2 regions of the Nocardioides coralli genome follow, and region 2 is predicted to be linked to the other one. Evidence: riboswitches for the same ligand, from Rfam matches in the RefSeq annotation. Region 2 holds a riboswitch; the other holds the start of a gene.
The links. A riboswitch is a leader RNA that binds a small molecule or an ion and turns the genes downstream of it on or off. The one in region 2 is predicted to bind thiamine pyrophosphate.

Region 1: it holds a riboswitch for thiamine pyrophosphate, as region 2 does, so the genes downstream of both, K6T13_RS01410 (thiamine ABC transporter substrate-binding protein) here and K6T13_RS16245 (Ykof family thiamine-binding protein) in region 2, are expected to answer to the same signal.

What each region holds. Positions count from the first base shown of each region.
Region 1 covers NZ_CP082273.1:278,091-292,157, reverse strand. Annotated here, with positions in the region: gene K6T13_RS01440 (endonuclease/exonuclease/phosphatase family protein) at 1-854, shown strand, start outside; gene K6T13_RS01435 (acyl-CoA dehydrogenase family protein) at 973-2,967, opposite strand; gene K6T13_RS01430 (C40 family peptidase) at 3,000-4,289, opposite strand; gene K6T13_RS01425 (phosphatase PAP2 family protein) at 4,494-5,552, opposite strand; gene K6T13_RS01420 (ABC transporter ATP-binding protein) at 5,563-6,549, opposite strand; gene K6T13_RS01415 (ABC transporter permease) at 6,551-8,182, opposite strand; gene K6T13_RS01410 (thiamine ABC transporter substrate-binding protein) at 8,193-9,257, opposite strand; TPP riboswitch at 9,251-9,358, opposite strand; gene K6T13_RS01405 (RNA polymerase sigma-70 factor) at 9,391-10,269, opposite strand; gene K6T13_RS01400 (carboxymuconolactone decarboxylase family protein) at 10,266-10,847, opposite strand; gene K6T13_RS01395 (GNAT family N-acetyltransferase) at 10,942-11,376, shown strand; gene K6T13_RS01390 (hypothetical protein) at 11,367-11,909, opposite strand; gene K6T13_RS01385 (YibE/F family protein) at 11,950-13,125, opposite strand; tRNA gene K6T13_RS01380 (tRNA-Thr) at 13,194-13,266, opposite strand; gene K6T13_RS01375 (hypothetical protein) at 13,356-13,535, opposite strand; gene K6T13_RS01370 (LysR family transcriptional regulator) at 13,637-14,067, shown strand, end outside.
Region 2 covers NZ_CP082273.1:3,286,795-3,300,861, reverse strand. Annotated here, with positions in the region: gene K6T13_RS16270 (ferredoxin reductase) at 1-526, shown strand, start outside; gene K6T13_RS16265 (fatty acid desaturase family protein) at 538-1,797, shown strand; gene K6T13_RS16260 (KAP family P-loop NTPase fold protein) at 1,939-3,633, shown strand; gene K6T13_RS16255 (hypothetical protein) at 3,853-4,056, opposite strand; gene K6T13_RS16250 (hypothetical protein) at 4,137-4,310, opposite strand; TPP riboswitch at 4,398-4,505, shown strand; gene K6T13_RS16245 (Ykof family thiamine-binding protein) at 4,565-5,212, shown strand; gene K6T13_RS16240 (AfsR/SARP family transcriptional regulator) at 5,430-6,125, shown strand; gene K6T13_RS16235 (hypothetical protein) at 6,175-6,414, shown strand; gene K6T13_RS16230 (DUF2589 domain-containing protein) at 6,424-7,047, shown strand; gene K6T13_RS16225 (hypothetical protein) at 7,079-7,732, shown strand; gene K6T13_RS16220 (DUF2589 domain-containing protein) at 7,737-8,297, shown strand; gene K6T13_RS16215 (hypothetical protein) at 8,294-8,794, shown strand; gene K6T13_RS16210 (peptidoglycan-binding domain-containing protein) at 8,791-9,510, shown strand; gene K6T13_RS16205 (hypothetical protein) at 9,536-10,642, shown strand; gene K6T13_RS16200 (hypothetical protein) at 10,639-10,851, opposite strand; gene K6T13_RS16195 (iron chaperone) at 11,030-11,467, shown strand; gene K6T13_RS16190 (ATP-binding protein) at 11,503-14,067, shown strand, end outside.

The DNA.
Region 1 (14,067 bases), 520 kb from region 2:
CCACCCGCGACGTGGAGATCGTCGCGAGCGGCCGCGGCTCCTGGATCGGCTGGGCCGAGCTGGCGACCGAGGCCGTCGACGAGGTCGGCACCCGGATGACGGCGCGGGTCATCGCCGACGTCGACGCCGACATCCTCGCCATCGTGGAGGCCGAGGACCGGCCCGCCCTGCTGCGGCTCAACCACGAGCTGCTCGCCGACCGCTACCACCACCTGATGCTGGTCGACGGCAACGACGAGCGGGGCATCGACGTCGGCATCCTCACCAAGCGCGGCTTCCCCATCCGCTGGATCCGCTCGCAGGTCGACGCCGAGGACGACGTCGGGATCGTCTTCAGCCGTGACTGCTGCGAGTACGAGGTCGGGACCCCCACGGGGGCGGTCGTCAAGGTCCTCGTCAACCACTTCAAGTCCCAGAGCGGCGGCGGTGACGACAAGCGCCGGCGCCAGGCCGAGCGGGTCCGCAGCATCGTCGACGACCGGGTCGCCGACGGCGACCGGGTGATCGTGCTGGGTGACCTCAACGAGGGGCCGCCGGAGGAGGGAGCCGTCCCGGACAACCTGGCGGCCCTCTTCGACCCGGCCGGGCCCCTCACCTCCTGCTTCGACCTGCCCGGCTTCGACGTCGGTGAGCGTCCGGGCACCTACGCGCCGTGCAGTCTGCGCGACCGCCTCGACTACGTGCTGCTCTCGACCAGCCTGCTGCCGGCCTTCGAGAGCGGCTGGGTCTACCGCAAGGGGGTCTGGGGCGACCGGAAGACCCGGCCGACCGCGTGGGAGACCTACCCGGAGATGACCGAGTCGGTGCACCAGGCCTCCGACCACGCCGCCGTGGTGGTCGAGCTCGACCTCTAGCTGGTGACGGACGGCGGTCGCTGGGTAACGCAACGTCCGTGCCGCTCCCGGGTCCTCAGAGCGTGCCGGGAGCGCACCTCCCGTTGCGTTACCCGGCGATGACCCGCCCTGCACACGGTCAGGACAGGCCCGAGAGCATCCCCTCGCTGCGCAGCATCTCGGGCGGTACGCCGAAGGCGTCGACCAGGTCGACCGCGAGGGGTCGCACCTTGCGGCACAGGTCGTTGACCTCGCGGCTGATCGCCTTGGAGCGCTGGCTGGTCAGCCGGCCGTGCTCCATGAACCAGGCGGCGTCGGCCTCGATGGTGGTGAGCGCGAACAGGTCCGCGAGGAGGTTCAGCGCCACCTTCACGTCGCCGTCCTCCAGGGCAGCCGTCCGGTCGACGAAGGCGTCGAGCACGAGCCGCTCGACGTGGGCGTTCGCCGCCCGGATCACGTGGTCCTGCACCCGGGAGAAGACCTCGCCGGCGTTCATGCCGTTGTCGATGCCACGCTTGAGGCGTCGCGCCACCCCCGCCAGCATGTGCTCCTCGCGGTAGCGCAGCATCATCCGGTGGTAGTTGGGGTCGAGCAGCCCGGCCTGCTGGTCCCACTCGTCGCCACCGGGCAGGACGTCACGGATCCGCTCGATCAGCTTGTGCACGTTGGTCTTCTCGATGACCGTGTCGACGGCGAGGCCCGCCACGAACCGGACCATGCCGAACTGGTCGATGTCCTCGAACTCGCTGGCGTAGTCGGTGAGCAAGCCCTTGGCGACCAGCTGCAGCAGCACGTGGTTGTCACCCTCGAACGTCGTGAAGACGTCGGTGTCGGCCTTGAGGGCGGCGAACCGGTTGGCCGAGAGGTAGCCCGCGCCCCCGCAGGCCTCGCGGCACTCCTGGATGGTGCGGGTGGCGTGCCAGGTCCCCAGGGCCTTGGTCCCCGCCGCGCGGGACTCGAGCTCGCGGCGCCGGTGCTCGTTGTCGCCGAGCTCGGGCGCGGTCGTGGTGGAGAACACCTCGTGCAGGTCCTCGGCGACCACCTCCTGGGCGAAGTGGAGGGCGTAGGTGCGCGCGAGCAGCGGGAACAGCCGCCGCTGGTGCATGCCGTAGTCGAGCAGCAGCTCCTCGGTCTCCTCCGAGGTGGCGTTGAACTGGCGGCGGGTGACGCCGTACCGGACGGCGACCGCGAGCGCCACCTTGGCGGCGTTGATGCCGGCTCCGCCGACGCACACCCGGCCCTGGACCAGGGTGCCGAGCATGGTGAAGAAGCGGCGGTTGGGGTTCTCGATCGGGCTCTCGTAGCGGCCCTCGGGCGTCACGTCGGCGAACTGGTTGAGCAGGTTGGTCCGGGGGATGCGCACGCCGTCGAACCAGATCCGGCCGTTGTCGACGCCGTTGAGCCCCATCTTGAGGCCGCAATCCTCGATGCGTACGCCGGGGAGCAGCTGTCCGCCGTCGCGCAGGGGGACGACGAACGCGTGCACCCCCTCGGACTCCTCGCCGACGTGGAGCTGGGCGAAGACCACCGCGGTGTCGGCGTGCCGGGCCGCATTGCCGATGTAGTCCTTGCGGGCGGCGTCGTCGGGCGTGTCGACGACGAACTCCTCCGTGGCCGGGTCGTAGGTCGCCGTCGTCCGCAGCGCCTGCACGTTGGAGCCGTGCCCGGTCTCGGTCATGGCGAAGCAGCCCATCAGCCGCCCCGTGATCACGTCACGCAGGTAGGCGTCGTGGTGGGTTTGGGTGCCGAGCTGCAGGATCGCCCCGCCGAAGAGCCCGAACTGGACCCCGACCTTGACCAGCACCGACAGGTCCCCGAAGGCAAGTGTCTCGAACGCGGCGACCGACGCGCCGATGTCGCCACCGCCGCCGTACTCCTCGGGGAACCCCATGCCGGTCTGACCGGTGCTCGCCATCGTGACGACGATGTCGCGCACCCGGTCGCGGTACTCCTCGGTCGTCATGGTCTCCGCGTCGACCAGCACGTCGGCGTACTCGGCGAGGTTGGTGCGCACCAGCTCGCGGATCGCGGTGTGGCGCCCGTCGAGGAGGCGCCGCAGCGCGGGGACGTCGATGGTGGGTTGCTCGTAGCCCGAGGACTCCCCGGTGGCCGGGGCGGCGGTGTCGGTGGCCATGCGCCGACGGTACTGACCGCCCGGTCGATCCGTCAGGGTCGCGCGAAGAAGTTGGGACTGGTCCAGTAGTACATCGACTCCTGGGTGACTGGCCGCCCGGTGCGCGGCGCGTGCACGATCTGGCCACCGCCCACGTAGAGCGCGACGTGGTAGATCGAGGACGGGCTGCCCGAGGACCCCCAGAAGACCAGGTCACCGGCCTGCAGCTGTCCGGCCGAGATCGGGGTCGACTGCTCGTACTGCGCCACCGAGTAGTGCGGCAGCGCCTTCCCGCCGGCGCGCCAGGCGCCCATGGTGAGACCCGAGCAGTCCCAGCTGTCGGGGCCGGCGGCACCCCAGCGGTAGGGCTCGCCGATCTGCGCCCGCGCGAACGCGACCGCCGCGGCGACCCCGCCACCGGGGGCGGGCGGGGACGCCGGTGCAGGCGGCTCCGGGGCCGGGGGGCTCGCTGGCGGCTGCGGGGCCGGCGGCGCGGGCTGGCTGGGCTGCTGGGCCTCCTGCGGCTCCTGCTGGCTGGGCTGCTGGGTCGCCGGCTGGGTCTGCTGCTGGGCCTGTTCCTGGGCGGCGGCTGCGGCCTCCTCGAGGGCCTGCTGCTCCAGCGCCGCCTGCCGTTGCTCGGCCAGCTCGACACTGATGTCCTCGAGCTCGGCGAGCTCCGCGATCAGCTCGGACTTGCGGGTCGCGATGGCTGCGGCCTCGCTCGCGGCCGCGTCGGCGGCGGCTCGTGCCTCGTCGCGGGCCGTCCGGGCCTCGACCTGCAGGGCCAGGGCCTCGCTGCGGGCGGCCTCGGCCTGCTCGACGGCGACGTCGGCGAGCGTGGCGGCCGCCCGGAAACCGTCGTAGCGGGTGTCGAGCGCCGAGGCGGTCGCCTGCATGGTGGTGGTCTGCTCGACGACGGCCTCGATGCCGTCGGACTGCACCATCGACGACACGGCGGTCAGCGCGGGTGCCATCTCGTAGGACGCCACCAGCGCGCCGGCGTACGCCTCCTGCTGCCGGTCGACGTCGGAGCGCGCGATACCGGCTCGGTCCTCCGCCGCAGCGGCAGCCTGCCGCGCCTGGCCGAGCCGGTATCGCGCACCGTTCCACGCCTCCGTCGCCCTGGCCGCCGCGACGGCCGACTCCTCGAGTCGGCTGTTGGCGGCGGCGAGGTCCGCCTGCACCGAGGCGACGTCGCGGGCCGCGTCGTCGGCCGCCTCGCGCGCCTCACGCACCTGCTGCCGGCTGGGGGGTGTGTCCTCGTCGGCGTGCGCCAGGGGCACGGCGGCCGGGGGGACCGCCAGGCTCAGGGCGAGGCCGAGGAGGACACCGGCAGCGCGCACGTTGCGTTCCTCTCCAGGGTCTGACGTCTGGTCGTGGCGGGTCCGGACGGCTTCCCCACCGTCCGGGCCCGCGGGAACGCTAGTGCTCTTTCGTCACACAGGGAACAGTTTTCTCAACTTTTTCTCCCGTCACAGGCGTGTCGCCTTGCAAATGACAACGATGTAGTTCTCGCGGGACGCAGCAGAACGGGTGTGGCGACCGGCTCAGCGGTCGGCCTCGACCGGCACCGCCGACGTCGTGGCGGTGGGGTGCGAGCTGAGGCCGTGGCGGTCGAAGACCTGCCCGCTGGCCTTGCCTCCGAGGTAGAAGGCGAGCAGGGCGATCAGGATGCCGGCGATGTCGTCGGCGATGTAGTGCCACCCGAAGTAGATGGTCGCCACGATCGTGACGGCGAAGTTCGCCCAGAACACCCAGTGCACGAGCCGGTTGCGGACGGTGTACTGGACCATCAGTGCGACCAGCAGCGTGATGGCGACGTGGAGGCTGGCGAACCCGGCGGTGGACTGCACCGCGCCCTCCACACCCTCCAGGGTGACCCGGACCCGGGCCTGGGAGAGCGAGTCCATCAGCGCGGACGTGGGCGTGTTGGCGTCGATGATGACCGGCTCATAGAGCCAGGCGAAGGCGAAGCCGGGACCCAGGGTCGGCAGCAGGTAGTAGGAGAGGGTGCCGAGGCTCCAGGCGATGCACTGCGACGTGACGAACCAGTAGCCGTGGGTGACGTTGCGCGACCAGATCAGCCAGGCGGTCACGGCGATGGGGACCAGCGGCAGGAACCACAGGTAGATCAGCGACAGGAAGTGCGCCGTGACGCCGGTGCCGAGCAGGTTCTGGAGCACGACCCCGGGGTCGTTGCCGAAGAACAGCGCCCGGTCGACGAGGTAGAGCTCGTAGTCGTACTTCTTGTCGCCCATGACGAAGGGCAGGAACGACTTGAGGTTCCGGTAGCTGACGTAGGTGATGTAGAAGCCGACCAGACCCGTCACGACCAGCGTCATCCGCTCGCGGTTCCAGTGGCTGCGGATCCGGTCCATGGCGAGCTCGCGCCAGCGCGACGGGTTGCCCCGCGACAGCCACAGGACCCGGGGCACGATGTCGGCGGCGAAGGCCCCCGTCAGCAGCAGCGGCAGCCGCACCCAGGCCGGCCCGAGGAACCCCTCGGGGTCGGCCAGCCGCTTGTCGAGGACGATGGCCGTGATGATCGCGAGCGCGCCCATGACCGCGGCGAAGGCGATGAGGAGCGAGTAGGCGCGGCGATACACGCCGCCAAGTCTAGGGACCGCCCACGGGGGCCAACCGGGTGCGGTCGACCCGCAGCGCCACCTCCTCGCCGGTGGCAGGGTGCGCGTCGAGCCGGGCGACGGCGTCCAGCTCGCCGAGGCCGGGTACGTCGACGCGGAGCCGGACCTGCTCCGGGGTCAGCCGGGAGGAGACCACCCGACCGGGGATGGTGCCGGACTCGTCGACGGCCAGGGCCGAGCGACGCAGCGCCACCGCCCCACCCGCGGGCAGGCCTGCCTCGCGCCGGACGATCGCCGCCGGCTCGCCGTCGAGCACCGCGGCGTAGCCGAGGAAGAGCGCGGTGTCGGTGTCCGCGGGGGCCCGCCACACCTCCTCGATCGCGCCCTGCTGCACGATCCGGCCCGCCCGCATCACCGCCAGCCGGTCGGCGACCGCGAAGGCCTCGTCGTGGTCGTGGGTCACCAGCAGCGCGGTGGTTCCCGCCTCCCGCAGGATGCCCCGCAGGTCGCCCGCCAGGCGTTGCCGCAGCCCCGCGTCGAGGGCGGAGAGCGGCTCGTCGAGGAGGAGCAGCCGCGGCTCCACCGCGAGTGACCGAGCGAGCGCCACCCGCTGCCGCTCGCCCCCGGACAGCGTGCCGGGCATCCGCTCGGCGTACCCCGGCAGCCCGACGAGCTCCAGGAGCTCGGTGACGCGTTCCTCGACCCGGCCGGCGCGACGCAACCGGAGGGCGTAGCCGACGTTGCGCGCGACCGTGTAGTGGTCGAAGAGCTGGCCGTCCTGGAACATCAGGACGAAGCCGCGCTTGTGGGTGGGTGTGCCGGTCACGTCCCGGTCGTCCCAGGTGATGCGGCCGGTGCGCGGGGTCTCCAGGCCCGCGAGCGCGCGCAGCAGCGTGGACTTGCCGCAGCCCGAGGGCCCGAGGACGGCGAGGACCTCGCCGTCGGGCACGTCGAGGGACGCCTCGACCACCGCGCGCGTGCCGTCGAGGTCGACGGAGAGATCGCGGACGCCCAGCACGTCAGAAGGCTCCCACGGAGGAGACGCGGAGCCGATCGACGGCCAGCATGACCGCAGCCGTGGCGGCGGCGAGCACCACCGAGGCCGCCAGCGCCATGCCGTAGTTCATGGCCCCCGGGTGGCCCAGCAGCCGGAAGATCACGATCGGCATCGTCGGGAACTCCTCGCGCGCCAGGAAGGACGTCGCCCCGAACTCACCCAGCGAGACCGCGAAGGCGAACCCAGCCCCGGCCAGCAGCGGCTTCCAGAGCACCGGCAGGTCGACCGTCGCCAGCGTCCGAAGCGGCCCCGCGCCCAACGACGCGGCGGCCTGCCGCTGCCGGTCGTCGACGCCGGCCAGGACGGGGACCAGCACCCGGACGACCAGGGGCAGGGCCACCAGCGCCTGCGCCAACGGCACCAGGAGCGGGTGGTCGCGCAGGTCCAGCGGCGGGCTGTCGAGGGTGATGAGGAGGCCGAAGCCCAGCGTCACGGCGGAGACCCCCAGCGGCAGCATGAAGAGCCCGTCGAGCAGGCCACGGACGCGGCGCTCGGCGCGTGACCGCGAGCGCCGGGTGGCGACCACCGCCACGAGCACGCCGACCAGGAGGGCCAGCCACGTGGCGTCCACGGCCGTCCGGAGTGAGTTGAGCAGCGCCTCGGTCACCGGGACCGGGAGCGCCTGCCGGTCGCCCGTGGTCGCCAGCGCCCGGTAGTTGGCGAGGCTCCAGGTGTCGTCCACGCGCAGCGACCCGAGCACGAGAGCGGCGACCGGGAGGGCGACGTACCCCAGCAGCAGGACGGTGACAACCGCCGGCAACAGGTCGCTGCGTCGCAGCCGCCGCGGCGTCGACGGCGAGCGGACCACCGGGACCGTGGTCCGGGCCCGACGGGCGGCGAGCAGCAGCCCGACCACGACCGCGAGCTGCAGCACGGACAGCGCCGCCGCGCCCGGGAGGTCGAAGAGCTGGACCGTGAGCAGGTAGATCTCCGTCTCGACGGTCGCGTAGCGGGTGCCGCCGAGGGTGAGCACGATGCCGAACGCGGTCGCGCAGAAGAGGAACACCACGCTGGCCGCCGAGACGATCGCCGGGCGCAACCGCGGCAGGGTGACGGTCCGGAACACGTGCACGGGGGTGGCACCGAGCGTGGCGGCGGCCTGCTCGGCCCGACGGTCGAGCGCCTCCCAGGCCGAGCCGACCACCCGGATCACGACCGCCACGTTGAAGAAGACCAGGCCGAGCACGATGGCCGCCGGGGTGCCGTCGAGCCCCAGCCCACCCAGGGGGCCGCCCTCCCCCAGCAGCTGCCGGAACGCGACACCGACCACCACGGTCGGCAGCACGAACGGCACCAGCAGCGCGGCCCGGAGGAAGCGCCGGAGCGGGAAGGCGGTGCGGTGCAGGGCGTACGCCGCCGGCAGTCCGAGCAGCACCGACCCCGCCGTGCCCGCCGCGGCCGACCAGAGCGTGAACCCCAGGACCCGCAGGGTGCGGGAACGGGTCAGCACCTCGAGCACCCCGCCCGGGTCGAAGCTGCCCTCGGGCCAGAACCCCCGGGCGACCATGCCGCTGACGGGCACCACGAAGAACGCGGTCAGCACCAGCAGCGGGACCAGCGCGAGCGCCGTCAGGCCGAGCAGCCGCCGGGTCACGTCGCCCCGGTCAGCCGGTGGCGAGATCGCGCCACTGCTCGAGCCAGCCCTCGCGCTCGGCGGCGATCTCGGCCGGGTCCAGGGTGAAGGGGTCCTCCGGCTGCTCGGCGTGCTCGGCCCAGGCCGGCGGCAGGTCGACACCGTCGCGGACCGGGAAGACGTACATCGACTCCGGCAGGGCGGCCTGCACGTCCTCGCCGAGCAGGAACTCCACCAGCGCCCGGCCACCCTCGGGGTTGTCGGCCCCGGCCAGCACCCCGGCGTACTCCACCTGGCGGAAGCAGGTGTCGAGCAGCGCGCGCGTGGTGGAGGTGTCGGTGCCCTTGGGCACCGTGAAGGCCGGCGAGGAGTCGTAGGACAGCACCACCGGGCGGGAGCCGTCGCCGCCGCCCTGGGTGAAGTCGGTGTAGTAGGCGTCGCTCCAGCCGTCGACGACCTTGGTGCCGTTGCCCAGCAGCTCGCGCCAGTAGTCCGGCCAGGCCTCACCGTAGGCCGCGACCGTCGTCATCAGGAACGCCAGACCCGGCGAGCTCGAGAGCGCGGAGGGGGTGACGAAGAGACCCTCGTAGGCCGGGTCGGTGAGGTCATCCAGCGACGTGGGTGGCGTCAGGCCCCGCTCCTCGAACCATGTCACGTCGACGTTGACGCAGACGTGGCCGTGGTCGACCGGGGCCATCCGCTCGCCGCCGTCGGCGGGCACCACGAAGTCGCCGGCACCCTCGGGCAGGTCGACGTCGAGGTCCGCGAACACCCCCTCGTCGAGCGCCCGCGACGCGAAGGTGTTGTCGACACCGAAGGCCACGTCGCCGGTGGGGTTGTCGCTGGTGAGGGCGAGCTTGGTGGTCAGGGCGCCGGCGTCGCCGGCGGGACGGATCTCGAGGTCGAAGCCGGACTCGCGCTCGAACTGCCGCACCAGCGGCTTGGGCAGCGAGAAGGACTCGTGGGTGACGAGGACGACCTCGTCGGGGGTGGGCCCGTCGGGGCGGTCGCTCGCGGCCTCGTCGCTGGAGCCTCCGACCAGGCTGCAGCCGGCGGTCAGGCTCGCGGCGAGGAGGACGGGAAGGATGGGTCGCACGGTGTCTGACTCCCTACGCCGGTGTCACCCGGATCAGGTTCGGAGGGTCTGCGGTGGCTCCGCACTCTCAGCCCGCCGCGCGGGCTCCCCTGTCTGTACGCCGTCAGGCTACCTCCGCCGTGGGTGGCCGCTCTCAGTGGGCCAGCGCGACGACGCCGTCCATCCGGGCGAGCTTGTCCGGGTTGCGCATGAAGTAGATCTCGGAGATGACCGCGCCGTCCACGCGCGCCACCACGGTCGTTGCCCGCTGCTCGTCGAGGAAGATCTCGAAGCCGGGCTGCGCGTTGACCGGGACCGGCTCCAGCCGCACCGCCGCGTAGTCGTTGGCCTGCGAGGCCAGGCCGGTGATGAACCGCACCACCTTGTCGCGTCCCGTGATGGGGCGCAGGGCCGCGGCCGCCCGGCCGCCGCCGTCGCTGATGAGCACCACGTCGGGCGCGAGCACGTCGAGGAACGCCTGGAGGTCACCGCCGGCGCAGGCCGCCATGAAGCGCTCCATCACCGCGCCCCGGTCGACGCCGTCGGCGACCCGCGGCCGCCTCGCCGCCACGTGGCGACGGGCCCGACTGGCGATCTGCCGGCAGGCGGCCTCGCTCTTGTCGACCGCGGCGGCGATCTCGTCGTACCCGAACCCGAACACCTCGTGCAGGCAGAAGACCGCCCGCTCCACGGGAGCGAGGGTGTCGAGCACGCGCAGCATCGCGATCGAGACGTGCTCGGCGAGGGCGACGTCGTCGGCGACGTCGGGCGCGGTCAGCAGTGGCTCGGGCAGCCACGGGCCCACGTAGGTCTCGCGTCGCCGGGACTGCGTCCGCAACCGGTTGAGCGCCTGCCGCGTGACGACCCGGACCAGGTAGGCACGCGGGTCGCGGACCTCGGCGTGGTCGACCTCCGCCCACCGCAGCCAGCTCTCCTGCAGCACGTCCTCGGCGTCGCTGGCGCTGCCGAGGATCTCGTAGGCGACGGTGAAGAGCAGGTTGCGGTGGACGACGAAGTCGTCGGTCGCGCTCACGCGGTCGAGGCTACGGCCAGCGGCAGCTCACAGACGTCCGCATACCCCTGGCTGGCCAGCCCCATGGCGGCGTTGAACCGGGAGCGCTGGTTCTCGATGGCCACCATCATCGTGAGCTCGACGACCGCCTCGTCGCCGAGGTCGCGCCGGAGCCGGTCCACCATCGCGTCGGTCACGGTGGGCGGGGTGGCGGACATCGCCTCGGCGTACTCCATGGCACGACGCTCCAGCGGGGTGAACACCGAGGCCTCACGCCAGCGGGGGACCTCCCGCACCTTGGCCAGGTCGAGCCCGTCCTCGCGGGCCATGAAGTAGCCGAAGTCGAGGCACCACGAGCAGCCGACGCTGCCGGCGGCGGCCATCACCGCGTAGGTCCTCAGGTGGGGGTCCAGGGCGTCGAACCGTTGCACGCGCTGCTCGAAGCCGAGCACCGCCCGCAGCACCCGCCGGTGGTGCCAGAGGACACGCGCGTTGTCGGGGACCTCGCCGAAGGTGCGCCGGGCGTACCACCCGAGCGCCCGGCCGAGGACGCCGGTGAGGGCTGCCGGGGGGACTCGGAACGTGCTGGTGCTGGGCATGGCTTCCTCCAGGTCGGTCTCGTCTGCCAGCTCGGCTGGCTTCTCGCTCGCCCTGGAGACACCGGAGGTGCCGGTCGTGTGACAGGGTCGCCGCATGATCACCGCCGAGGCCGTGCCGTTCGCCGGGCTCGACGCTGCGACGGCGTACGCCTGCTGGCGGCTGCGCCAGGACGTCTTCGTCGTCGAGCAGGCCTGCCCCTACGCCGACCTGGACGGTCGCGACGACGAGCCGGGGACCCGGCACGTCGTGCTGAGGGAGGACGAGCGGGTGGTCGGCTACGGGCGCGTGCTCGACGACGGCGCGGTGTGGCGCATCGGCCGCGTGGTGCTCGCGCCGTCCGCGCGCGGCCGCGGCCTGGCCGACGTCGTGATGGACACGGCGCTGCAGGTCTGCCGGGGCCGCGACGTGGTGCTGGACGCGCAGGCGCCGCTGCAGGGGTGGTACGCCTCGCACGGCTTCGTCGTCGACGGCGAGGAGTTCCTCGAGGACGGCATCCCCCACGTGCCCATGCGACGTCCTCACGCCTGAGGGTCGGGCACGCGGGTCGCCACGGCCTCCAGCAGCGCGGCGAGGACCGCGGGCGTGGTCTCGCGCGTCAGCCGGCGGGCGACCCGCTCGGCCAGCAGCTGCTTGCGGCGCGAACGCGTCCCCGCGAACCGCCGCAGCTGGTCTGAGATCGGTCGCCCGCGCCACTCGGGCTGGCCGCGGAACGTCTGCCAGGCAACGGCGTCGCCGAGCTCCTCGATGGCCGCCACGACCGCCGGCAGGCCCGCCGCGCGGAACAGCTCGTCCTCGAGGTCCCGGTCGCAGACCAGCACCGTGTCGAGGGGAGGGTCGACCCGCTCGAGGTGGCGCCGTTCGCGGGCGTCGCAGAGGCCGATCAGCACGGGCGCGCCGTACGCCGCACGCAGCCGCCGCGCCTCGCGCGCGACGTTGGTCGCACCGCCCAGCACGACGATCTCGAGGTCCTCGGCCAGGTCCCACGTCCGCGCGAGCGCGCGCAGCGCCGCTGCGTCGCTGGCGCCCTCGACCAGGACCACGGGTCGGGAGGGGCGCTGCACCAGGCCAGCCTGGGGCACCGCGGCTCCGGACGCACCCCGATTACCCGGCTGGCCGATCCTCGCGCTCGGCCCCGGTGCGGACGACGGCCGCGACGGACGCGATGGCCGTCGTGAGGGGGATCGCGGCGAGGATGCCCAACCCACCGACGAGGCCGCGGACGATCTCCTGGGCCACCAGCTCCTGGCTGACCGCGACCCCGAAGGGCAGCTCGATGACGGAGAAGATGAGGAGCAGCGGCAGGGTCGCCCCGACGTACGCCAGCACGAGGGTGTTGACCGTGGACGCTGCGTGCGACCGTCCGATCCGCATGGCACGGGCGAAGACGGACCGTCGGGTGGCGGACGGCTCGGCGTCGGCGAGCTCCCACACGGCGGCCGCCTGGGTCACGGTGACGTCGTCGAGCACGCCGAGCGCGCCGATGACCAGGCCGGCGAGCAGCAGGCCGCTCAGGTCGATGCCCGAGGCGACGGCCGCGATGTACTGGCTACCCTCGTCGCCGAGGCCGGTGAAGTCGCCGAGGCGGGTGAACACGCTGCCGACGACGCCGATCAGCACCAGGGCGAGCAGCGTCCCCACCATCGCCACACTCGTCCGCGTCGTCACCCCGTGGGACAGGTAGAGCGTGACCACCATGATGGTCGCGGCGGTGACGATGGCGATGGGCAGCGGGGGACCGCCGCCCACGATCGCCGGCAACGTGAAGGTCGTGAGCACCAGCAACGAGAAGCCCAGGCTGACCAGGGACGCGACGCCACGCCACCGCGACAACAGGACGACCGCCACCACGAAGAGACCCGACAACCACAGCAGAGGCTGCCGCCGGTCGAAGTCCTGGAACGAGTAGCGCTCGCCGGGTGGCGCCTGCCCGACGTAGCTGAGAATCAGGTCGTCCCCGACCTCGACCTCGGGCGCTCCCGGGCCGAAGGGCACGAACGCGTCGACCTCGCTCCCGGCGCCCTCGCCGGCGGACACCGCGACCCGCGCCCGGCAGCCGGCCTGGCCGCGGCCGCACTCCTCGACCGAGACCACCGACCCCCGCGCGCTCGCCGACCCCAGGTCGTCCGCCCTGGTGGGCGGCGCCTCCGATGGCCAGAGCAACACCAGGCCGGCCACCGTCGCCACGACGAGCGGAGCGATCACCGCCGCCAGCACGACCTGCACGTGCCGAGGTGTCCCGCTGGGGTCGGCCGGGGCGTGGCGGTGTTCGTGGCTCACGGGCCGCACGATGCCAGAGCCACCATGGGCTCCGCGGGAAGGACCCAGGAGGGCCAGGACGTGGTCGGAGCCGCCTGTCGGAATCGAACCGACGACCTATTCATTACGAGTGAATCGCTCTACCGACTGAGCTAAGGCGGCGCGCTGCCCGGGACCAGCCCGGGCAACCCGGGTGAGTATACGGACGGCGCGCGTAGGCGGCGAAAACGGCGGGCCGCCGCCGCCCGGCCTCAGGCCGCGTGAGGGGTGAGGGCTCCGCGGGCAGCCCGGCCGGTCACCAGGCGCTGCTCGGCGCCGCACCAGCAGCGGAAGTCGACGACGATGCCGTGCTCGCTGTTGACGATGCCCCGGACCTGGGTCGGGAAGATCAGCTGGCGGCGGTCACACTCGGTGCAGTGGTGGGCGAACACGGTTCCTCCTCGGGTTGTCTCGACTGCTCTCATCACCATGGTGACCCACTCCGAGACATAGAGGTAGCCTGTCTTTCCAGCAGGATCCCTAGGAGACACCTATGTTCTCGCTGCACCAGCTGCGCTGCTTCCTCGCCGCCTACGAGCACGGGTCGCTCACCGCCGCGGCCACCGAGCTGGGCTACGCCCAGCCCTCGGTGTCCGAGCAGATCCGGCTGCTGGAGAAGGCCTGCGGTGCGCCGCTGTTCCGGCGAGTGGGTCGGGGAGTGGTGCCCACCACGGTCGCCGACGAGCTGCGCCCCCACGCCGAGCGGACCCTCGCGGCGGCCGACGACGCCCGGCGGGCCGTGCAGAGCGTCAGCCGGCTCGAGACCGGGACCATCCGGTTCGGCATGTTCGGCACGGCCCGCCTCTACGCCGGTGCCGGACTGGTCGCCGACGTGCTGCGGCACCACCCCGGCGTACGGGTCGAGCTGATCGGCCAGAACTCCAACGAGGTGCAGGACGACCTGCGCCGAGGACGACTCGAGGC
Region 2 (14,067 bases):
CCGCCCCGACTCGATCTTCATCCGCGACCTGGAGGCGCTGGCTGCGGCCGGCGCGATCCGGCTCGTGGCGCGGTACGACGACGAGCACGGCGTCCTCGACGTCGAGGAGCTCCCGGCGCTGGTGCCCGACCTGGTCGACCGGCGGGTGCTGGCGTGCGGTCCCGCGCCGCTGCTGGAGGCGCTGGAGCACTACTGCGACGACAAGGGCCTGGAGCTGTTCACCGAGCAGTTCCGCACCGCTCGCGTCGAGCCCGGCGAGGGCGGCACCGTCTCCTTCGCCGACGGCCGCACCGTCGAGGCCGACGGTGCCACCCCGATCCTGGACGCCGCCGAGAACGCGGGCGTCCTCATGCCGAGCGGGTGCCGCATGGGCATCTGCTTCGGCTGCGTGCTGCCCATGACGGAGGGCAGCGTCCGAGACCTCCGCAACGGCGAGGTCACCACCGCCGTCCCCGGCGAGAGCGGCGCGATCAAGGTGCAGACCTGCATCAACGCCGCGGCCGGTCCCTGCCACCTCGAGCACTGAGGAGATCCCCCATGACTGCCATCCAGAAGAAGGACGACAACCCGATCGCCCACCTCACCCGTGAGGACATCGAGCAGATCGGCATCGAGCTCGACGCGATCCGCCAGGACGTCATCGACAGCCGGGGCGCCAGCGACGCGGCCTACATCCGGCGCGTGATCAAGACCCAGCGCAGCGTCGAGCTCGGCAGCCGGGCGGTGCTGCTGTTCAGCATCTTCCCGCCGGCCTGGCTGGTCGGCACCGCCGGCCTCAGCCTGGCCAAGATCCTCGAGAACATGGAGATCGGCCACAACATCCTCCACGGCCAGTGGGACTGGATGCGCGACCCCAAGATCCACTCGACGACGTGGGAGTGGGACCACGCCACCCCGGCCGAGCAGTGGAAGCACAGCCACAACGAGCTGCACCACACCTACACGAACGTGCTCGGCAAGGACAACGACCTCGGCTACGGCATCATGCGCGTCGACGAGGACCAGCGGTGGCACCCGATGCACCTGGGTCAGCCGTTCTGGAACTTCCTCAACGCCTGCTTCTTCGAGTACGGCATCGCGGCCTACGACCTCGAGCTCGGTGTCGCGCTGAAGAAGAAGGACGGCACCAAGGACCCGAAGTTCCGGGCCGAGGCCAAGAAGGTGCTGCGCAAGGTCCGCAAGCAGATGACCAAGGACTACGGCGTCCACCCGCTGCTGTCGCTGCCGACGGGCTCGTTCCTCACCACGCTCGCGGCGAACTTCACCGCCAACATCGTGCGCAACGTGTGGGCGCACTCGGTGATCATGTGCGGCCACTTCCCCGAGGGTGTCGAGACCTTCGAGAAGCGCTCGATCGAGGGCGAGACCAAGGGTGACTGGTACGTCCGGCAGATGCTCGGCAGCGCCAACATCTCCGGCTCGAAGCTCATGCACGTCATGACGGGCAACCTGAGCCACCAGATCGAGCACCACCTCTTCCCGGACCTGCCGTCGAACCGGTACGCCGAGATCGCCCCGCGCGTGCAGGCGCTGTTCGAGAAGTACGACCTCAACTACTGCGCCCGTCCGCTGGTCCCGCAGGTCTACTCGGCCTGGCACCGGGTCGTCAGGCTCTCGCTCCCCAACGGCTGGCTCGACAGCACCGACCGCAAGAACTTCCCGAAGCAGCTCGGCAAGCTCTGGAAGATGGCCACGGGTACGCCGCGTGAGCGCCGGCTCATCCAGGCCGACCTGACCCGGTCGGCCCGCCGCAGGAAGCTGGGCGGCGAGGCCGTCCCGTCCCGCACCGCGGCCTGACACCTCCGGTGCCGGGGGACGCCGTCGACCGCTGACGTCGTCGGACGGGGGCCACGAGCGCGTCTCGCACGGTCATCCTCTGGTCGGCGTGGCGTCGCCTCATTACTGTGGAGGGTGAGGCGAACTCTCGAGGGGGGAGCCGTGGTGTACGACGTCGCGCCGGTCGCCCACGACGCGGAGGACGGCCCACGCATCGTGCTGGACGTTCCCGCGGGTCACCCCACGTTCAACTTCGACAGGATCGCCCGGGCGCTCACCTCCATCGTCGTCAGCAGCGAACCCCGGTTCGCGGTAGGTGTCTTCGGCGGGTGGGGGTCTGGCAAGAGCACCCTGATGGAGGAGATCGAGCGACGGCTCCGTGGGACACCGGACACGCTCGTCGTGGAGTTCAACGCCTGGCGATACGAACGTGAGCCCCACCTGATCGTGCCCCTGCTCGACACGCTCCGTGAGGCGTTGAGCGATTGGGCGGCCGAGCTGCCGGCCGACACCCCGCAGCGCCGGGCTGCCACCGAGGTGGCGCGGCGCGTGGGCCGGGTGGTCCGAGCACTGGTGCGGTCCACGGCGGTCGAGATCGGAGTGCCCGGCGGGCCGAAGCTGTCCCTGGACCCCGGGAAGGCTGTCGACGCCCTCAGGGACGGTGAACAGGACGAGGGCAGCAGCCCGCAGTCGCTCTACTTCGGGGCGTTCACCGAGCTGCGGGCCGCCTTCGAACAGGTCCGCAACGCCGGTGTTGCGCGGATCGTCGTGTTCGTCGACGACCTGGACAGGTGCCTGCCCCACCAGGCGTTGACCGTCCTGGAGTCGATGAAGCTCTTCTTCGACACTCCGGGTTTCGTGTTCGTGGTCGGCCTCGATGAACGAGTGGTCCAGTCGGCCGTCCGCTCGAAGTTCGTGGGCGAGCAGCTCGCGGACGACGAGGACCAGGCCCAGCTGGAGCGTGACTACCTCAAGAAGATGTTCCAGGTTCCCTACACGTTGCCGGCCGTGGCTCCCGGCCAGGTGGACCACCTGCTGGAGTGGCTCGAGCAGTACGGGGACCTGCCGTCCTCGCAGCAGGAGGATCTGCGCAACCGGGTGCGCCGGTTCCTGATGCACGTGACACCCGAGGGTGGCATCAATCCACGCGAGGCGAAGCGCTTCATCAACGCCTACACGATCAACAAGATGATCCGACCCGATCTCGAGCCGGAGGTGTTGCTGGCGCTGCAGACGATGGACTTCCGGCCGGAGTGGGAGTCGATCTACGACAACATCGTGCTGACCGAGCCTGACACGTTCAGCGACGCCGTCCGTCGTTTCAGGGACGGCGACCGGGAGGCGTTCGAGGATCTCTGGCCCGAGATCGGTCGGGTTCCTCCCGAGCTGGGACGCTTCCTCGACTCGCCCGACGCGGTGGGTCTGGCGCGCCCGGACCTGCCGGTGTACGTCGGATTCCTCGAGTCCACCCGGACCTCGGTCTCGGGCATGGCCGAGGCCATGCGAGAGGTGGGGCTGTTGCGTCGCTACCTGCGTCAGGTCCATGACTCCGTGGCAGATCAGGCGGGCGGCCCCTCTGCCGACGTCTCCGGCACCATCGGCGCCGCGCAGGACGCCGTAGCGCGGCTGCGGAGCGTGGGCACGTTCGCCGAGGGCAAGGCGCGCAGGGCTGGCTTCGAAGGGTCTGGCTTCACGCGGGAGCTCGACAGCCTGGAGCAGCTCCTGAAGGGTCTCTCGTCGCCGGATGCCATGAACCAGGCAGCCCTGGAGCGGTCCCGCGCTGACGCCGACTCGCTGGTGGGGGCCATCCAGACCGAGCTACGACTGGTCCGTCGAGCTTCCGCGTTCTCGGGGTGACGCCGGGCTCGGGGGTCACTCCTCACCCCGGCGGTACGTCGAGGCCTGGGTGACGCGGGCGTCGACCATCCAGTGCTGGAGGGCGCTGACGTCTCCGGGTGGAAGACCGGCGACATCGCCGAGCCAGACCCAGGTCGGGCTCGTCAGAGCCCCCCGGTCTCGAACGGGAAGTGCGCAGCTCCGAGCGCCTCGCCGACGACGAGGCGCTCCTCGGCCCGACTACTTGGAGGGCTGCGGGACCTTGCAGGTGATCTTGGGGTTCACGCCCATGTAGTTGAGCGGACCGGCCACGATCGTCAGGGCCGTGTCGCCTGCGGTCTTGCAGCTGACGTCGCGGTCGTTGCCGAAGTAGCCGCGCTGGATGGCGGCGACCGTGCCGATCACGAGCCAGACGAGCACGATGACGCCGACGATGCTTCTCATGGGGGACTCCTTCTCCGGAGGCGTGGGCACCTCCGTGCCCCCCTTACCCACACCGGCGTCCCCGCAACCCTGTGGTCGACTCAGCCGGCTGCGGGCTCCGAGTCGGCCTCGGGCTGGGCGGCAGCGAGCCGGGCCAGGACGGCACGGATGAGAGCACCCGTGTCGGCCTCGTCGTGGCCGAAGCTGCGGAGGTACGCCGTCATCCCGTGGCGCGCGATCTCCAGCTCCTCGTCGGTGAGATGGACGGTGTTCATGCTTCCAATGTAGGTCGGACATCCGCGCCGGCCCTCACGCAGACCACGGTGGCTGCGCCCGGTCCGACCGGGCTGGACTACGGTGTCCGGGTACCCCCGGGGAGCGCCTGCCAGGGCGCTGAGAGTGCGGAGAGTCCGCAGACCCGAGAACCTGATCCGGCTAGCACCGGCGTAGGGAGCTGGGCACGTGCTCGGCGGACGGATCCGTCGGCGCGTCTCTCGTCGTCCTCGGGCCGTCCACCAGGAGGGCCGGCATGACGGACACCATCACACCCGACCAGCTCGGCGTCGGCATGAGGCTGAGCGTCCACCCCCACTGCGACGACTACGTCGCGGTGATCCTCGGCGCGCTCGAGGACGCGCAGCACGCCGGCGCCGGAGAGGGTCTCGAGGTCGAGACCGACGAGGTCAGCACCTACGTCGCGGCGAGGGGCGAGCACCCCGAGCAGCGGCTGGTGCAGTACGCCGCCGCCCTGGTCGCCGCGGCTCACCGTCGCAGCGACGGTGGCCACGTCGTCGCCCACGTGCTGCTCTCGCGCGGCTGCCCCGGGGAAGCCACCTGCGAGCCGACCGCGGCGCAGCTGCCGCGCGCGACGGCGATCGAGCTGCCCGGCACCGGGATCCGCGCCGCCGCCCAGTGGTCGCTCTACCCGCTGCTCGACGGCGGGCCGGACGACGCCCACATGGACCACATCGAGGCTGCGATCAAGGAGGCCCAGAGCCGCGGGACCGCGGCGGAGCCGGCCCACTACGCCACGCTGCTCACCGGTGACCTCGGCGACGTCCTGGCGACCGCTGCCGACGCGTGGGCCCGGGTCGGGCAGGAGGTGGCCCACGTCGTCACCCACCTGACGGTCTCGGTCGGGTCGCCGAGCTCGGGTTCCCACGACGTGGAGGGCTGAGGACCGGCCTCGACCGCAGCACACCATGTCCGCCTAGTCACAACGGGCTATGGCCTGACGTAGCCCCACGTTCTTTACTTTCAGGTGGAGGGAGAACAGGGGACGCTCGGGCGTTCGGGTCGCGCTGGCTCGGGGGCCTCGCCCCCTTGAGGGAGCCTGCGTGACCACCCGTGCAGTATCGCGGGAGCCGCCATCGGCGGGCGGCTCCGAGTCTCGCGTGAGCATCCACCTGCTCGGCCACTTCGCCCTCACGGTCGGCGGGACCGACGTCGACCTCGCCGCCGGCCCCCAGCGACTCGCCGCCTACCTCGCGCTCCGCGGCGTCACGACCCGCTGCCGGGTGGCCGGGGAGCTGTGGCCCGAGGCGACCCAGTCCCGGGCGATGCACAGCCTCCGCACGGCCATCTGGCGCATCAACCAGGCCACCCACGGCCTCGTCCACGCCGCCGGCGGGGCGCTCGACCTCGACCCGGCGGCCGATGTCGACGTACGACAGATGCTCCTCACCTCCACCACGCTCCTCACCACCAGCTCCCCGCCGGGCCGCGGCCTGCCTCCCGACGTCGACCTCCTCCCCATGTGGGACGACCAGTGGCTCGTCCACGACCGCGAACGGGTCCGCCAGCTCCAGCTCCACCTCCTCGAGGCCAGCGCCGACCGGCTCAGCTCCGCCGGGCAGTACGGGCTCGCGCTGGAGTGGGCCCTGGCCGCCGTGCGGGCCGACCCGCTGCGTGAGAGCGCCCACCGGTCCGTCATCCGGATCCACGTCGCCGAGGGCAACCTGGCCGAGGCGCGGCGCGCCTACGACACCTGTGCCGACCTGCTCCAGCGCGAGCTCGGTGTCCGGCCCTCGGCGAGGACGTCGGGCGTCCTCGTGTCGGCGGTCCGTGACGTCGCGGTGACGGGCGGGTGACGCGCCGGCCGTAGCGTCACAGGTCCGCCCACTCCGAAGGGGGTTCGTGATGGCCGCCAGCCAGTTCCTGCTGCTCGGTCTCGGTGACAACGCACGGATCGGCGGGAACGTCCGGGTCCTCGCGGAGGCCGACAAGGAGGCCGACGCCGTCGCCCGGCTCGACGAGCTCGACTCCTCGGTGATCGGCCACATCGCGGTCGTCGAGGTCAAGGGCCACTTCGAGCGACGGCCCGCCGTCCAGAGCACCCCGAGCGAGGAACCGCTCTTCGCTGCCGAGAAGAAGAAGTAGGAGAGACCGATGCCGGCACCTGACACCCGCGCTGTCGCCGAGCTGCAGCAGATCCCGTTCGCGCACCTCATCGGCTCCCCGCTCAAGGCCGCCGTCGAGGCGCAGGCGCTCGCCGCGCAGTCCACCATCGAGTTCATCCACAAGGTCGGCTTCAAGGAGCCCGCGACCGGCGCCACGGACCTCGTGTTCGGCAACCCTGCCGACAACGCCGACGCGGGTGAGCTCCGCTCGGTCACCTTCAGCTACCTGAAGAAGAACGAGAACGACGAGGAGCAGGAGTTCTCGCTGACGGTCCCGTTCCTCGCCATCACGCCCATCCCCTACATCCGCATCGACGAGATGACCATCGACTTCAACGCCAAGCTCACCGATGCCGTCACCCGCAACACCAGCTCCGATTTCACGCTGAGCAGCAGCGTCAGCGCCAGCTACAGCGCGTTCTGGAGCCCGGTGAAGGTCGATGCCCGCGTCAGCGCCACGTTCAACCACAAGTCGGCCACCACCCAGCACTCCCAGCGGGAGTACTCCATGCAGATCCACGTCCGGGCGGTGCAAGACGAGATGCCGTCCGGGATGTCGCGGATGCTCGACATGCTCGAGCAGGCCATCAAGGAGGTGCCGGCGACGCCGTAGACCGGCCACCGACATCAGCGAGGAGCTCCCGATGGCGCAGCTGGGCGAGGTCCTGGGCGGCATGCTCACCGACGTGGTCCGCGCGCGGATGGCGGCCGACGAGGTGACCGCGGAGGCCGTTGACGCCTACCGTGCCGACCCCACCCTGGCGAGCCTCTCGGTTCCGCGGGCGACGGTCAGCAGCCTCACGGTGCGGCTCAACTTCGCGGTCAACTCGGTCGAGCTGGCCTCGGCGGTGCCCTTCGACCTCGACGAGGTCGGGGAGAGCTGGACCAAGCGCCTGGCCGACCGGGTGCTCGAGAAGTTCCCCCCGATCCGCTCGACGGGCCGCGGCACGGACCTCAGGTCGGTGCCGGTGGTGCGCGACGACCTCGACGTCGGCCTGCGCGGCGACCTCGAGCCGCTCGTCGCCACGACCATGGGCCACCTCATGCAGGGCCGCGGTCGGGTCAGCGCCGCCGAGCGGGAGGAGCTCGCCGACCTGGTCCGCGACCAGGCCCGGCTCCTCGTCGAGGACCTGCGCCGGGTGCGGTTCGCGGACGTCGCCAAGCGGTCCACGATCGACGTGGAGGTGGGGGCGGCGGAGGTCGCGCAGTCCCCTCCCGAGACGCTCCAGTCCCTCGAGGTGACCTTCGCGGTCGACGACCTCGAGGAGATCCTGCCCGACCCGGCGCAGTGGAGGTAGCCCGATGGCCGTCACCGACATCAAGACCCTCGGGCTCGGCGAGCTGCTGGGGTCGCTGCTGACGGCGATCGTCGAGGGCCAGACGGCCGCCACCAGCAGCTCCCTGGACTTCGTCGAGCGCGTGGGTCTGTCCGACGACGCCGAGCACCCGGCGTTCCGGACCGTCACCATCCGCTACACCAAGCTCGACGAGAACCAGGAGCCGGCCGAGTTCGAGCTCGAGCTGCCGCTGCTCGCCCTGGTGACGATTCCCACCATCACCGTCAAGCAGGCCAAGGTCGCCTTCACCTACGACGTGGTGACGACCACCAAGGAGGCCACGTCGACCGAGAAGGAGGGCGACGAGCTGATCGTGGCAAACAGGTTCGAGCGCCTGCGCCGCGTCGAGCCCGTCCGGCTGGTCGGCTTCGTGACCCGGCGTACGACCACGTCCACGGACAGCACCGCCCAGACCGGCATCGACGTCGAGGTGACCGTCGAGAGCGAGGCGCTGCCCCTGGGGCTGGAACGACTGCTCGAGCTGGCCGAGCTGGCCCACTCGCGGCCCGTGGAGGATGACCAGTGACCGCGACCGCCGACACCCGGGTCGCCGACAGCGTCGAGGCAGCGATCGGCGCGCTGGAGCAGCTGGCCTCCTCGCTGCGCCGCTCGGGCTTCGAGGACGGCGCGCCCGCCTACAGCCGGATGGCCGAGGTGCTGGTCGCGCAGCGGCTCTTCCACCAGCCCGGAGGAGCAGGCGCCCCGCCGCGCTTCGACCACCTCGGCGACGTCGCGCGCGAAGTCTTCGAGCTGCTGGAGCCCTACGTCGCCGCGATGCGTCGACTCGCCACGATGGCGCCCGACCGCCTCGACGAGGCCGCCACCGAGGCCGTCCGGGCCCAGCTCGAGAAGCGCGGTCGCCGCGGGGCCACGGCCTCGGTCCTCAGCCGGTCGGCACACGTGCCGGCGCCGGTGGCCCAACGGGTGCTCGCCGCCCTGGTCGCCGACGGCAGTGTCGTCACCCGCACCGCCGGAGACGTGGTCTCCTACCGGTTGGCCGGGGCGCGGAGGTCCGGATCATGATCCACCCCCGCATCTCGGCGTCGGTCGGTGCCGGCGGGAGCAACGGCGCCCCCGACGTCCGCGTGGTCCAGGACCTGCTGAACCGCGCAGCCGACGCCGGCCTCGACGTCGACGGCGCCTGCGGGTCGCTCACGATCGGTGCGATCACCGACTACCAGCAGGGCTTCCTGCGACGGCCCGACGGTCGCGTCGACCCCGAGGGGCTCACGCTGCGCAAGCTCCGGGACGCGGCCGGGGCCCGGCCGCAGCGCCCGCCCGGCCAGGGCGGCGGCTCCTCCCCGAGCGGTGGGGCCTCCTCCGGCACCAGGCTGCAGGCACTCGGCAGCGGCAAGGGCTTCTACTCCTACGCCCGCACGGATCGACAGTTCGCCGGTGACCCGCTGCTGGGTGCGCTGCGGGACGTCGGCCACAGGCTCGCCCGGGCCGGGCTGGAGTACGGCGTCGGCGACCTGAGCTTCGAGCAGGGCGGCACCATGAGACCGCACAAGACCCACACCGCGGGGCGCCACGCCGACCTGCGGCCGATCCGCAGCGACGCGGGTCGTTCGCCCACCAACATCAACGACCCGAGCTACAGCCGTGACTCGACCCGGCTCCTCGTCGAGTCGTTGCAGGCGCAGTCGTCGATCGACCAGATCCTGTTCAACGACCGCGAGATCGCCGGGGTCAAGCAGTGGCCGGCTCATGACAACCATCTCCACGTCCGCGTCAGGTGACCGGACCCCACCTCGGGAGGCAGCGATGGCCATCCGGTCCCGGCGGCGGGACGCCGACGAGCGGGACAGACCGCGCAAGCGGGTGTGGGTGGAGCACGTCGACCCGGAGCTGGCAGCCCTGCGGATCCAGCTCGCGGCGTTGCGCACGCGCCGGCTCGACCCCGCCCAGGAGGAGATCGCCCAGGGCGTCCAGGAGCTCCTCGAGCGGGCGCAGAACGCCGTCGACCGCCGCGACCCGGCTCCCTACTACGTCCTGAACTGGTGGCGCGGCACCTTGGTCGAAGCCGCGTTCCGCAACCTGCACGCCGCCCGCGCGCTCATCGTCGAGCTCTACGACGAGGTGGAGCTCGAGGCCGAGATCGACCGGGCCGTCGCCCGGCTCAACGCCCGCCTCCACCGCAACGACCCGCGCCGGCTGGCGCTGAGAGGCATGGACCGGGAGCGCCCGGAGGTCCAACGGGCCTTCCTGCGGCGCCTGATCGAGGACACCTACGACGCCAGCGACCTCCAGCACGCGCAGCTGCGCGAGTTCCGCAACATCCTGCTGAGCGCCGCCTTCGTGGTCTCGGCGCTGCTGGGTGTGGCCGTCTTCGTGATCGCCAGGAACCCGTCGTTCGTGCCGCTGTGCTTCCCCGCGATGGACATCCCGCCGGACACCGAGGCGCGACTGCTCAACTGCCCCACGGCCGCGCGGACCCCGAGCCCGCGCAGCGCCGACGTCCTCATCGTCGGCCTGCTGGGGCTGCTCGGTGGAGCGTTGGCGACGTCCATCGCGATCCGCAAGGTCAGCCGGGCGTCGTCGTTGTCCTACGACGTGCCGGTGGCGCTGGCCTGGTTGAAGGTGCCCCTGGGCGCCTTCGTGGCGATCCTCGGACTGCTCGCGATCCAGGGCGGCTTCGTCCCCGGTCTGTCGCGGCTCGACACCCAGCAGCAGATCCTCGCCTACGCGCTGCTCTTCGGCTTCGCCCAGCAGCTGCTGACCAGCACCCTCGACTCCAAGGCCAAGTCCCTCGTCGAGGACCTCCCCCTCAAGGACGAGAGCACCGCTCGCGGCGAGTTCGACCTGAGCCGGCCCCCCGAGCCGGCCCTCCCCGGGGAGGAGACCTCCGCCCGGCGGGACGACGGCAGCTAGACCGGTGCGTCACCCTCGTCGGCGTCGGCGCGTTCCTGCTCCTCCTGCTCCAGCAGCTTCGCCAGCTCCGCCTCCTGGATCGGGCCGCCCCGGGGCAGGGCGGTCAGCCGGACGAGGAACAGGACGAGCACCAGCAGCGCGGCGAGCGGGACCGCGGTCAGGAGCATCACCACGAGCTCCCACCCTGCCGGCACCGCAGTCAGGTCCATGACACGACGGTAGGAGCCTGTCGGCCGCGTCTCCGGCATTCCCGGGCAAAGGTCACCCAACTGTGGATCAGACGTTCACCGCCTCCGCCCTCCCGTCGCCGCCCCTGGTCAGGAATCGAGAAGCACGACGGCCCGGTGCGGCCTAGCCTCGACAGCACCACCGAGAGGAGATCGACCCATGGCTGCCACCACGTCCGACGGGTTCACCGCCGAGGAGCGAGCCGCGATGAAGGAGCGCGCCGCCGAGCTGCGCGCCGAGGGCCGGAAGGGGGCGAAGAAGGCCGACGGCCTGCAGGCGGTCCTCGACAAGATCGCCGCGATGTCGCCTGCGGACCGGGCACTCGCCGAGCGGGTGCACGTCACCGTCACCGAGACCGCGCCCCAGCTGGACCCCAAGACCTGGTACGGCATGCCGGCCTACGCCGACGCCGAGGGCAAGGCGGTGGTCTTCTTCCAGGAGGCCGGCAAGTTCGGGACCCGCTACTCCACGCTCGGGTTCCAGGACAACGCCCACCTCGACGACGGCGCCATGTGGCCGGTGTCCTACGCCTTGGTGGAGTGGACCCCTGCCGTCGAGGAGAGAATCCGAGCATTGGTGAAGACCGCCGTCGGCTGACACCGGACGGCGCGCGCGGCCCTTATCCTCCGAGCGTGCAGGTCAGCGTGCTCGGCGCCACCGAGGTCTGGCGCGACGGGTTGCGGGTGGACCTCGGCACCCGCAAGCGCCGGGCGCTGGTCGCCGCCCTCGCGCTCGCCGGTGGCAGGCCGGTGTCCGTCGACGCGATCGTCGACCTGCTCTGGGCCGGCAGCCCGCCCGAGGGTGTGGCGGGCACCCTGCACGCCTACGTCTCCGGCTTGCGCCGTGCTCTCGAACCCGACCGCGCCCCCCGTGCCCCGGCGACGGTGCTCGTCACGGTCGGTTCCGGCTACGCCCTCCAGCTACCGGACGGCGCCCTCGACGCGGCCCGCTTCGACCGGGCCGTCAGCGATGCCCACCGCCGATTCGGCCAGCGGCAGCTCTCCTGGCAGCTGTCCGACCCCGGTGCGGTCGACCTGCAGGCGCTGGTGGCCGAGCTCGACGAGGCTCTCGCCCTCTGGCGCGGCACGCCGTACGCCGAGCTCGGGGACGCTCCCGGGGTGCAGCCGGAGCGCGCGCGGCTCGAGGAGCTGCGGATCGTCGCGCTGGAGGATCGTGCCCACGCCGAGCTCGCCCTCGGCCGGCAGTCCACGGTGGCCGGCGAGCTCGAGGCCCTGACCACGGCCCACCCGCTCCGCGAGCGGCTGTGGGCCCTCCGGGCGCTGGCGCTGGCCCGCGCCGGCCGCCAGGCCGACGCGCTCGGGGTCCTGCGCGAGGTCCGCGACCTCCTCGCCGACGAGCTCGGGCTCGACCCGTCGGCGGAGCTCCGGGAGCTGCAGGCTGCACTGCTCCGCCAGGACCCCGCCGTGGTCACGCCGCCGGTCGGTGAACCGCAGCCGGTGACCGCACCCCGCCCGCCCCCGGAGCCGGAGCGGTACGTGCCGGTGCTGCCGGCATGGCCGATGGTGGGGAGGAAGGTCCAGCTGCTCGCCCTGACCGACGCCCTCGACCGGGCGGGTGCCGGGGTCCCGGTCTTCGCTGCCGTCACCGGCGAGCCCGGCATCGGCAAGTCGCGGCTGTGCGCCGAGCTCGGCGGCGTCGCGGTGCGTCGCGACGCCCGACTGCTGATCGGGCGCTGCTCCCAGGACGAGGGTGCACCCCCGCTGCGACCGTGGCGACAGGTGCTCGGCTGGCTCGGCATCGACCTCGAGGAGTCCGACGTCGGGCACGAGGACACCGGCGTGGAGTTCCGCACGTGGGAGACGGTCGTCGGCCACGTGCTGGCAGCCTGCCGGGAGGAGACGCTCGTCGTCGTGCTGGACGACCTCCAGTGGGCCGACGAGCCGACGCTGAGGACGCTGCGGCTGCTCGCGGAATCGGCCGACTCCGGCCGGTTGCTGGTCATGGGCACGTGGCGCTCCCACCCGGAGCCGACGGGTGCCCTCGCCGACGTCGCCGAGGCGTTCGCCCGTCGCCACTCCGTCCGCATCGAGCTCCGTGGCCTCGACGCCACGGGCGCCGCGGCGGTCGTCGAGTCGGTGGCCGAGGTCGCCCCCGACGGCGCACAGGCGGACCTGCTGGCCAGCCGCACCGACGGCAACCCGTTCTTCCTCGTCGAGTACGCACGGCTGGCCCGTGACGGGGACCTCGAGGAGCTCGTCACCGGGGCCGACCCGCCGACGGCGGTGGCCGACGTCCTCGAACGTCGCGTGGCGCGGCTGCCGCAGGAGACCCGCGACGTCCTCCAGTGGGCGGCCGTCGTCGGTCGTTTCTTCGAGTCCTCCATGGTCAGTGAGGTCGCAGCGACGACCGAGGACGAGGTGCTCGACCTGCTGGACCCCGCGATCGACGCGGGGCTGGTCCGCGAGGACGACGTCGGCCGCTACCGCTTCGCGCACGCGCTGGTGCGTGACGACGTCTACGGGCGACTGCGGCCCACCCGGCGAGCCCGTGCCCACGCCCGCGTGGCGGAAGTCGTCGAGCAACGACCCGACCGTGAGAGCGAGGCGGCCCGTCACTGGCTCGCGGCAGGACCCGATCACGCGGGACGGGCGTGGCGCGCGGCTCGCGAGGCCGCCGCTGCGGCCCAGAGGCTCCACGCCCACAGCACCGCCGCGGAGCTGCTCGGCGCCGCGCTCGCCCGGCTGCCCGGGGACCCCGCGGCCGGTGTCGCGGAGCGCTACGACCTGCTGATGGAGCTCGCCGACGCCCACCGGTGGCGGGGGTCGTGGGCCGAGCTCCTCGACACCGTCGAACAGGCGATCACCGCGGCCGACGAGCTCGGCGACGTACGCCTGCTGGCGCGGGCCGCTGCCACGATGACGGTCGGTGCCCTTTGGCAGTCGGCAGGCCACGGCGTGGTCCACACGAGCGTGGTCGACGCGCTGCGCCGGGCGCTGGCCGGGCTGCCCGGCGAGGACGACCCACTGCGCTGCCGCGCCATGCTGGGTCTGGCGAGTGAGCTCTACTACGCCGACGCCGCGGAGGAGCGGGTCGCCCTCCTCGAGGAGGCCCTGGCCGTGGCTCGACGACTGGGCGACGAGGTGCTGCTCCTCGAGGCCTGCCACGTGGGCTACGTGGCGCAGTGGCGCCCGGCGACCGCTGAGCGGCGACTGGCCCTGGCACAGGAAGCCATGGAG